Regions from separate parts of the Actinoplanes derwentensis genome, predicted to be linked through region 3. Evidence: riboswitches for the same ligand, from Rfam matches in the RefSeq annotation. Region 3 holds a riboswitch; each other region holds the start of a gene.
The links. A riboswitch is a leader RNA that binds a small molecule or an ion and turns the genes downstream of it on or off. The one in region 3 is predicted to bind ZMP and ZTP.
Positions count from the first base shown of each region.

Region 1: linked by a shared signal. The riboswitch ahead of BLU81_RS11240 (metallophosphoesterase) and the one ahead of BLU81_RS30930 (glycine hydroxymethyltransferase) in region 3 are both predicted to bind ZMP and ZTP.
Region 2: linked by a shared signal. The riboswitch ahead of BLU81_RS40580 (bifunctional 5,10-methylenetetrahydrofolate dehydrogenase/5,10-methenyltetrahydrofolate cyclohydrolase) and the one ahead of BLU81_RS30930 (glycine hydroxymethyltransferase) in region 3 are both predicted to bind ZMP and ZTP.

Region 1 is NZ_LT629758.1:2,404,162-2,407,427, forward strand. It holds gene fxsT (FxSxx-COOH system tetratricopeptide repeat protein) at 1-53, opposite strand, end outside; gene BLU81_RS11225 (VOC family protein) at 174-827, opposite strand; gene BLU81_RS11230 (hypothetical protein) at 884-1,177, shown strand; gene BLU81_RS11235 (sugar O-acetyltransferase) at 1,183-1,791, shown strand; ZMP/ZTP riboswitch at 1,836-1,912, shown strand; gene BLU81_RS11240 (metallophosphoesterase) at 1,938-2,792, shown strand; gene BLU81_RS11245 (VOC family protein) at 2,824-3,210, opposite strand.
Region 2 is NZ_LT629758.1:9,064,523-9,067,788, forward strand. It holds gene BLU81_RS40575 (class I SAM-dependent RNA methyltransferase) at 1-715, shown strand, start outside; gene BLU81_RS40580 (bifunctional 5,10-methylenetetrahydrofolate dehydrogenase/5,10-methenyltetrahydrofolate cyclohydrolase) at 1,055-1,915, opposite strand; ZMP/ZTP riboswitch at 1,928-2,014, opposite strand; gene dxs (1-deoxy-D-xylulose-5-phosphate synthase) at 2,157-3,266, shown strand, end outside.
Region 3 is NZ_LT629758.1:7,032,508-7,035,773, reverse strand. It holds rRNA gene BLU81_RS30940 (23S ribosomal RNA) at 1-966, shown strand, start outside; rRNA gene rrf (5S ribosomal RNA) at 1,078-1,194, shown strand; ZMP/ZTP riboswitch at 1,327-1,418, shown strand; gene BLU81_RS30930 (glycine hydroxymethyltransferase) at 1,439-2,866, shown strand; gene BLU81_RS30925 (substrate-binding domain-containing protein) at 3,067-3,266, shown strand, end outside.

The DNA.
Region 1 (3,266 bases), 4.6 Mb from region 3:
ACCTGGAGAAGAACATCGATGAGACGGCTCCGGGAATTGCGCAAGTCCGACACAGCTTCTCATTTCCGAAGCATGAATGATCCCTTGAACCTCAAAGGATATCGGAACCGTCTCTATACGGGGTATCAGCGGAAAACACCGCATCGTGAAACGGCCCCTTTCCGAGATGTCTTTCAGCGCCCCGAATCGAGCAGGCGGAACCGGTCGCCGTCCGGGTCGAGGAAGACCTCCGGCTCCACCTGCGTGGCACCCAGCGACAGCAGCCGCTCCACCTCGGCCGCACGGTCCACACCGGCCGCGACCGCCACCTCGAAGTGGACCCGGCCGTTCTTCGGATTCAGCGGCGGCCCGCCCCAGGTGATCTTCGGGCCGCCGTCCGGATGCTGGATCGCGGTCTCCTCGCCCTGGTCCCAGACCAGCGGCCAGCCGAGCACCCGGCTCCAGAACAGGCCGACCGCCCGGGTGCCGTCACACGAGACGGCACCGAGAAACCCGCACCCGGCGAGGAACTCGTTGCCCGGCCCGATGACGTCGAACTCGTTGCCACCCGGATCCGCGAGCACCACGTGACCATCGGCCGGGTCCTGACCGATGTCGATGTGCCGCCCACCGAGCCGCAGCACCTTGGCGACCGTCTCGAGCTGATCCGCCGAAGACGTGCTGGTCAACTCCAGGTGCATCAGGTTGAGCCCGATCTTCGGCACCCGGGCGGCCCGAAAGGTCACCCCGAAACGGCTCTCCGCCCCGGCCAGCATCGCCGCCCAGAACACCTCCTGCCCACCCGGATCCTCCGCGTCGAAACAGATCGAGATCAGTTCACTGCTCACTTCACCGACCCTAATTCAAAGACCACCACAGCGCCGGTACGGCTTATCGTGGCGCGGTGACCGATCTCGAACCCTTCGGAGCCCGCCTCACCCGGCTGCTGGATCTCCGGGGCATGTCGGCAGCCGACCTGTCCGGGGCCACGGAGGTGCCGGTGACCCGGCTCGGCCTGGAGATCGCGGAGATTCCGTGGAACGTGTCGCACCCGTGGCCCGTCGACCTCGTCGAACTCGCGTGGGCGGCACGCCACCTCGACGACGGGCAGATCCGGGCCACCATGGACTTCGCCGATACTCTGACCGGCCGGATTACTGGTACACGACCGGTGTCCTCTGACCGCCCGGAGAGGTGACGAACGTGACCGAACGTGAGGACGAGGTGCTGGCGCGGATCCGGCAAGGGGTGTTCTACACCGAGACGGAGGCGGCCTTTCTGGGGCCGGGGCGGCGGGCTGACCTGATCTTCGACTACAACGGCACCCGGCCCGGTGACACCGACCGGAAGCGGGAGCTGCTGGAACGGATTCTGGGGTCGGTCGGGAAGCGGACCGTGCTGCTGGCGCCGTTTCACGCCGGGTTCGGCAGCAACGTGCACATCGGTGACGACTTCTTCGGCAACGTCAACCTCACCTTCGTCGACGACGTCGAGATCCGGATCGGGGACGGCGTGATGATCGCGCCGGGCGTCACGCTGACCACTACCGGACATCCGATCCATCCGGAGCTGCGGGAGGACTTCCGGCGGTTCTCGAAGCCGATCACGATCGAGGACAAGGTGTGGATCGGCAGCAACGTGGTGGTGCTGCCGGGAGTGCGGATCGGGTACGGAGCGGTGATCGGGGCGGGCAGCGTCGTCAGCCGCGACATCCCGGCCATGACCGTCGCCGTCGGAACACCGTGCCGCGTGGTCCGGCACATCACCGACGCCGACCTGCCCACCGCCCGCCCGCCCGGAGACGGCCACTGACCGTGTCAGCCATCGACGCCCGCCCGCATGGATCTCATGTTATTTTCGGGCCACACGACTGGCGCGGGTGGACTGACCACCGGGGAGTGCAGCCGGAGCATCGACCGCCTGGGTGCTCCTCATCACCACGATGAGGAGCATGACCCGTGGCCCATCGCCTTCTGCATCTGTCCGACACGCATCTGCTGCATCCCGCGGTCGACGCCGCCGCGGCTCTCGACCGCATCCTGTTCGACGTGCGCCACGTGCCGGCGATCGACGCCGTGGTGGTGTCCGGGGATCTGGCCGACGACGGTTCCGCGGAAGGCTGTGGGATCCTGCTGCGCAAGGTCGGGGACTTCGCCCGGGAACGCGGCATCCCGCACCTCTACTGCACCGGCAATCACGACTCCCGTGACGCGTTCCGAGCCGTCTTCGGCAGTGGGCACCGCGACTTCAACGGCGACGACATCGGCCGTACGGGCCCGGACTGCGCCGCTGTCAGCGAGGTCGCCGGACTGCGGGTGATCACCCTGGACAGCCTGGTTCCCGGTGAGGTGCACGGACGGGTGAGCGACGACCAGTTGGAGTGGCTGCGGGCATTGCTGGCCGAACCCGCGCCCGCCGGATCGGTGGTCGTCCTGCATCATCCGCCGATCGCCCCGCAGTGGTCGGAGTGGATGCAGACCATCAACCTGCGTGACGCCGACCGGCTTGCCGAGGTGATCGCCGGCCGGGACGTCCAGGCCGTGCTCTGCGGCCACTTCCACCTGCAACTCTCCGGCGTCCTTCGGGGTGTCCCGGTGTGGGCGGGTCCCGGCGTGGTCTCCCGTCTCGACCTGACCGCCCCACCGCACCTGATGCGGGTGGTTCAGGGCGCCGGCGCCACGATCGTCGATCTGGGCGGCCCGTCGTCGCCGATGTTCCACGCGGTACACGCCCGCGATCCGCTGGCCGGCACCGCGATCGCCCTGGTGGACGGCCGGACCGGCATCCCCGCGACCGAACAGGTCACGCCCTGACCTGTCGCCGGGTTCATCCGGCCACCGCTGGTCAGCCGGCGATCTCGGTCTCGCTGCGGAGGATGCAGAACTCGTTGCCCTCCGGGTCGGCCAGGGTCACCCAGCCGGTGCCGTCGGGGTTGCGCAGGTCGTGCACCTCGGTCGCGCCCAGGGCCAGCAGCCGGGCCAGTTCGGCGTCGCGGCCGCCTTCGGTGGGGCGCAGGTCGAAGTGGATGCGGTTCTTGCCCTGTTTGCCGTCGGGTACCTGGATGAACAGGACGCGGTGCCGGCCGTCTCGGGAGAGGATCAGGCATTCCTCGTGGCCGGGTTCGTTGGGGTCGGCCGGGTCGTCGGTCCAGTCCAGGACGGTCTGCCACCAGCGCGACAGGGTGTAGGCGTCGGTGCAGTCCACGGCGGTGTGGGAGATGTAGGAGGTCATCGCATCATCCTCGCCCCATCGATGATCTTGCACAATGGCAGGTGGTTCGCGCTCGG
Region 2 (3,266 bases), 2.0 Mb from region 3:
CGACTGGCCCACCGTGGACGCGGTGCAGGCGGTCGCCACCACCGGCGGGGACGTGGCCGTGCTGGCCCGGCCGTCCGGTTCGACCGCGCCGGAGCCCGGTGACGACCTGAGCGAGGCCGCCGAAGCCGGGCTGATCCGGCTGACCGGGCCGACCGAGGTCATCGAGCAGGCCGCCGGCCGGGTCTGGCGGGTGCCGCCGCAGGGTTTCTGGCAGGTGCATCCGGCCGCCGCCGACACGCTGGTCGGGGCGGTTCTGGAGATGTTGCGGCCGGAGCCGGGCGAGGTCTGCTGGGATCTGTACGGCGGTGCCGGCCTCTTCGCCGCGGCCCTCGCCGAACGGACCGGCGCTCGCACGGTCGTCGTCGAGTCCTCGCCGACCGGGGTGACCGCGGCCCGGAACAACCTGGCGAACCTGGCCGGAACCGAGATCGTCGAGGCCCGGGTGGACCTCGCGCTGGCCCGCCGCCGGTTGACCGCCCCGGTCGACCTGGTGGTCCTCGACCCGCCGCGGGCCGGAGCCGGCGCCCGGGTGGTCCGGTCGATCGCCGCCGCGAAGCCACGGGCGATCGCCTATGTCGCGTGCGACCCGGCGGCCCTGGCCCGGGACTTGAAGACGTTCCGGGCCGAGGGCTGGCGGATCGAGAGCCTCCGTGCCTTCGACTGCTTCCCGATGACCCAGCACGTCGAGTGCGTCGCCCACCTCGTCCCCGCCTGACCCCGTGTGGTGAGTTGGGGTGCGCATCGAACCCCAACTCACCACGCAGTGCGTGCCGGTTCGGTGCGTGGTGAGTTGGGGTTCGGTTCGAGCCCTAACTCACCACGCTGTGCGTGCCGGTTCGGTGCGTGGTGAGTTGGGGTTCGGTTCGAGCCCTAACTCACCACGCTGTGCGCGCGGGTTTGGTGTGTGGTGAGTTGGGGTGCGAATCGGGCCCGGACTTTCCACGCTGGGGGTGGGGTGACGGTGGGCACCGCATTCGGCCCGGCAGCCGCGGGGCGGCCTGGCGCCGTGCCTACCTTGCGGGGTAGGCACGGGGCTCTGGGTAGGCGTACGAGATCAGGGGTTTGATCTTTCGGCGGCGGCCACCGCGTTGCGGAAGAGCATCGCCACCGTCGTCGGGCCCACACCGCCGACCCGGGGCGTGATGGCGCCGGCCACCTCGGCGCACGACTCGTCCACGTCGGGGAGCAGGCGGCGGCCCTCGTAGCGGACGCCGGCGCCGATCACCACCGAGCCGGGCCGGACGTGCTCGGGCTTGACGATGCCGGGGACGCCGACCGCGGCGATCAGGATGTCGGCGCGCTGGGCGTAGCGGGGCCAGTCCTTGACGCCGGTGTGCACGACGGTGACCGCGGCGTTGGCGGTGGGGCGTTTCTGGGCCAGCAGCATCGCCAGCGGGCGGCCCAGGGTCGCGCCGCGGCCCAGGATGACCACCTCGCGGCCGGAGACCTCGATGTCGTGGAAGGCCAGCAGCGCCTCGATGCCGGCCGGGGTGCAGGGCAGCGGGCCGGGCAGACCGACGGCGAGGCGGCCCATGTTGAGCGGGTGCATGCCGTCGACGTCCTTGTCGGGGTCGAGGGTCTGCAAGGCGGCGTCGTAGTCCAGGTGGGCCGGGATCGGGTACTGGATCAGGACACCGTGCACGTTTTTGTCGTCGTTGTAGCCGGCGATCACCTTGAGCAGGTCGGCCTGGGTGATGTCGCCGCTCAGGTGCTCGTGCGGGGACTCGAAGCCCAGCTCGGCGGCCTGTTTCTGCTTGATCCGGATGTAGCCGGCGCTGGCGTCGTCGTCGCCGACCAGGATGGTGGCGAGGCTCGGGTTCACGCCGCGGGCTTTCAGGGCGGTGACCCGGTCACGGACGTCGTTCAGGACCGACTCGGCGACGGGGGCGCCGGGCAGAAGGCGTGCGGTTGACATGTGTCTCCCTCAGCGGGGAGCCCAGGCGGTCGACTCCCTCGTGACGAGCAGCTCCCCGATGGTTCGACCATCCCCGTGCCGCCAGTCGCTGCGTGTCTTCCAGGATGCCGGACGACTCGATCGGGCGGCCAGCCGGGGTGATGAACGAACGGATAGGTGGATGTACCAATTGTGTGGAGGATTGGTGACGGTCCGTTCGCTCAAGTCGCGTCCGTGCGCCTCGCGGATAGACTCATGCCTCATGAGCGACTCCCCCTCGACCCCGGCCGGTCTGCTGTCCAGCATCACCAGCCCCGGTGATCTGAAGCGACTGTCCGCGGAGCAGCTGCCCCTGCTCGCGGCCGAGATCCGTGACTTCCTCGTGGCCAAGGTGGCGCGGACCGGGGGTCACCTCGGCCCGAACCTCGGCGTCGTCGAGACGACCCTGGCGATGCACCGGGTCTTCGACTCCCCTCGCGACAAGATCCTCTTCGACACCGGCCACCAGGCGTACGTGCACAAGATGCTCACCGGCCGGCAGGACGGTTTCGACCTGCTCCGTCAGCGGGGTGGCCTGACCGGCTACCCCAACCAGGCGGAGAGCGAGCACGACCTGATCGAGAACTCGCACGCCTCCACCGCCCTGTCCTACGCCGACGGGCTGGCCAAGGCGTTCGCGCTGCGCGGCGAGGACCGGCACGTGGTCGCGGTCGTCGGTGACGGCGCGCTGACCGGCGGCATGTGCTGGGAGGCGCTCAACAACATCGCCGCCACGAAGAACCGCCTGGTGATCGTGGTCAACGACAACGGCCGGTCGTATGCGCCGACCATCGGCGGTCTCGCCGACCACCTCTCCACGCTGCGCCTGAACCCGGGTTACGAGAAGGTGCTCGACCTGGTCAAGGACGCGCTGGGCCAGACCCCGCTGGTGGGCAAGCCGGTCTTCGAGGTGCTGCACGCGGTCAAGAAGGGCATCAAGGACGCGGTCAGCCCGCAGCCGATGTTCGAGGACCTGGGCCTGAAGTACATCGGGCCGGTCGACGGCCACGACGAGCAGGCGATGGAGTCGGCGCTGCGCCGGGCCAAGGGCTTCAACGCGCCGGTCATCGTGCACGCGGTGACCCGCAAGGGCTACGGCTACCGCCCCGCCGAATCGGACGAGGCGGACTGCTGGCACAGCCCGAGCGCGTTCGACGCCGAGACCGGCAAGCTGGTGACGTCGTCGGCGCTGAAGTGGACCAAGGTCTTCGCGGAGGAACTGGTCGCGATCGCCGACGAGCGGCCGGACGTGGTCGGCATCACCGCCGCGATGGCCGAGCCGACCGGGATCGCCGCGCTGGCCAAGAAATACCCCGAGCGGACGTACGACGTG
Region 3 (3,266 bases):
GAAATTCCTTGTCGGGTAAGTTCCGACCTGCACGAATGGCGTAACGACTTCCCCACTGTCTCAACCACAGGCCCGGCGAAATTGCAGTACGAGTAAAGATGCTCGTTACGCGCGGCAGGACGGAAAGACCCCGGGACCTTTACTATAGCTTGACATTGGTATCTGAATTTAATTGTGTAGGATAGGTGGGAGCCGGTGAAGCTCGGACGCCAGTTCGGGTGGAGGCAATGTTGAAATACCACTCTGTTGGGTTTGGGTATCTAACTTGCGGCCCTGATCGGGTCGAGGGACAGTGTCTGGTGGGTAGTTTAACTGGGGCGGTTGCCTCCTAAAGGGTAACGGAGGCGCCCAAAGGTTCCCTCAGCCTGGTTGGCAATCAGGTGTTGAGTGTAAGTGCACAAGGGAGCTTGACTGTGAGACTGACGGGTCGAGCAGGGACGAAAGTCGGGACTAGTGATCCGGCACTTGCGAGTGGAAGCGGTGTCGCTCAACGGATAAAAGGTACCCCGGGGATAACAGGCTGATCTTCCCCAAGAGTCCATATCGACGGGATGGTTTGGCACCTCGATGTCGGCTCGTCGCATCCTGGGGCTGTAGCAGGTCCCAAGGGTTGGGCTGTTCGCCCATTAAAGCGGTACGCGAGCTGGGTTTAGAACGTCGTGAGACAGTTCGGTCCCTATCCGCCGTGCGCGTTGGATACTTGAGAAGGGCTGTCCCTAGTACGAGAGGACCGGGACGGACGAACCTCTGGTGTGCCAGTTGTTCCGCCAGGAGCATGGCTGGTTGGCTACGTTCGGAAGGGATAACCGCTGAAAGCATCTAAGCGGGAAGCCTGCTTCGAGATGAGGTATCCCACCACCTTGAGTGGGTAAGGCTCCCAGCTAGACTACTGGGTTGATAGGCCGGAGATGTAAGCACGGTAACGTGTTGAGTTGACCGGTACTAATAGGCCGAGGGCTTAACCACCCTAAATTTTGTGCTTAGCGTCCACTGTGTGATTCACAGCAAACGAACAACCACCCCGATCCGGAGAAGTCCGGTCCTCGGGTTGCTGGTTGATGTTTCGCTGATGGCTGTTTCGGTGGTCATAGCGGAGGGGAAACGCCCGGTTACATTCCGAACCCGGTAGCTAAGCCCTCCAGCGCCGATGGTACTGCACTCGTGAGGGTGTGGGAGAGTAGGACGCCGCCGGACTCAAACGTATGGAAAGGCCCACCCGGGTGACCGGGTGGGCCTTTTCTGCGTTTGGAAGAGGATTGAATGACGGTGGAGTCGGCCGCGTCACGGGCAATGGGTGTGATGGGTTCCGGTACCGCCGGTATGCTGGGTCCGGGCCGTGACTGGCGCGTTCGGATGGGCTGACCATCGGGGAGCGGCTCCGTCGAGACGACGACATGCCGTGCGCCTGGGCCTCTTCGCTACGTGATAGGGAGGTCCCATGTCTGCAGAGTTGAACGCCGAGTCCGTCGCTTTCCGTTCCGCGCTCGAGGTGGTCCGCACGGTCGACCCGCGGATCGCTGATGCGATCGCGAAAGAGCTGACCGATCAGCGTGAGTCGCTGAAGCTGATCGCCAGTGAGAACTACGCTTCTCCGGCCGTCCTGCTCGCCATGGGTAACTGGCTCTCCGACAAATATGCGGAGGGCACCATCGGCCGCCGGTTCTACGCCGGCTGCCAGAACGTCGACACCGTCGAGTCGATCGCCGTCGAGCACGCGAAAGAGCTGTTCGGGGCTCCGTACGCGTACGTCCAGCCGCACTCCGGCATCGACGCGAACCTGGTCGCCTACTGGGCCATCCTCGCCGACCGGGTCGAGGTGCCGTTCCTCAAGAAGTTCGAGAAGCGGCAGATCAACGACCTGACCGACGCCGAGTGGGCCGAGCTGCGGCAGGCGTTTGGCAACCAGCGGCTGCTCGGCATGTCTCTGGACGCCGGTGGCCACCTGACCCACGGTTTCCGGCCGAACATCTCCGGCAAGATGTTCGACCAGCGCTCCTACGGTGTCGACCAGGCCACCGGCCAGATCGACTACCAGGCGCTGCGGGAGAGCGCCAAGGAGTTCAAGCCCGCGGTGATCGTGGGCGGTTACTCGGCGTACCCGCGGAAGGTGAACTTCGCGAAGATGCGCGAGATCGCCGACGAGGTGGGCGCGACGTTCATGGTCGACATGGCGCACTTCGCCGGTCTGGTCGCCGGTGGCGTGTTCACCGGGGACTACAACCCGATCCCGCACGCGCACATCGTCACCACCACTACCCACAAGAGCCTGCGTGGCCCGCGTGGCGGTGCGGTGTTCTGCCAGCCGGAGCTGTCCTCCCAGGTGGACCGCGGCTGCCCGATGGTGCTCGGTGGCCCGCTGCCGCACGTGATGGCCGCGAAGGCGATCGCGTTCGCCGAGGCCCGTCGGCCGGAGTTCGCGACGTATGCCCAGCAGATCGTCACCAACAGCCAGGCTCTGGCCGAGGGCCTGCTGAAGCGGGGTGTGCAGGTGGTCTCCGGCGGCACCGACAACCATCTGGTGCTGCTCGACGTGCACCCGTTCGGCATCACCGGCCGCCAGGCCGAGCAGGCCCTGCTGGACAGCGGCATCGTGACGAACCGCAACGCGATCCCGAACGACCCGAACGGCGCCTGGTACACCTCCGGTATCCGCGTCGGCACCCCGGCCCTGACCAGCCGCGGCCTGGGCGTCGCCGAGATGGACCAGATCGCCGACCTGATCCACACGGTCCTTGCCGCCACCACCCCGGCCGAGGGCTCGAAGGCCAAGTTCACCCTGGACCCGGCCCTCTCCGACCGGATCAGCAAGCAGGCCACCGAACTTCTCGCCCCGTTCCCGCTCTACCCGTCGGTCGACCTCGGCTGACAGTTCTTCCCAAAGCGCCGCCTTCATCGGATCCGTTCCGGTGAAGGCGGCGTTTGCCATTTCTCGCCAGGTTGATCGGCCGCAAGACAAGCCCGCGCCGTAGCTGAATGTAACTGCCGAGAAACCTGCTGTTGACACTCAGGGAGGGTGGGCGTCTACTGCCAGAGGCAGCGTCATCTCTCGATGTGTTCGGAGGGGGCATGCGCGGGTTCGGGAAAGCAGTGGTCTGCGTGATGCTCGTTCTCAGCGGGGCCGCGTGCAATCGGGGCACCGGGGAGCCGGTTGTCGGGCTGATCACCAAGACGGATACCAACCCGTTCTTCGTGACCATGAAGAACGGGGCACAGCGTGCGGCCGGTCAGCAGGCCGTCGAGTTGCAGACGTTCGCTGGGCGGGTGGA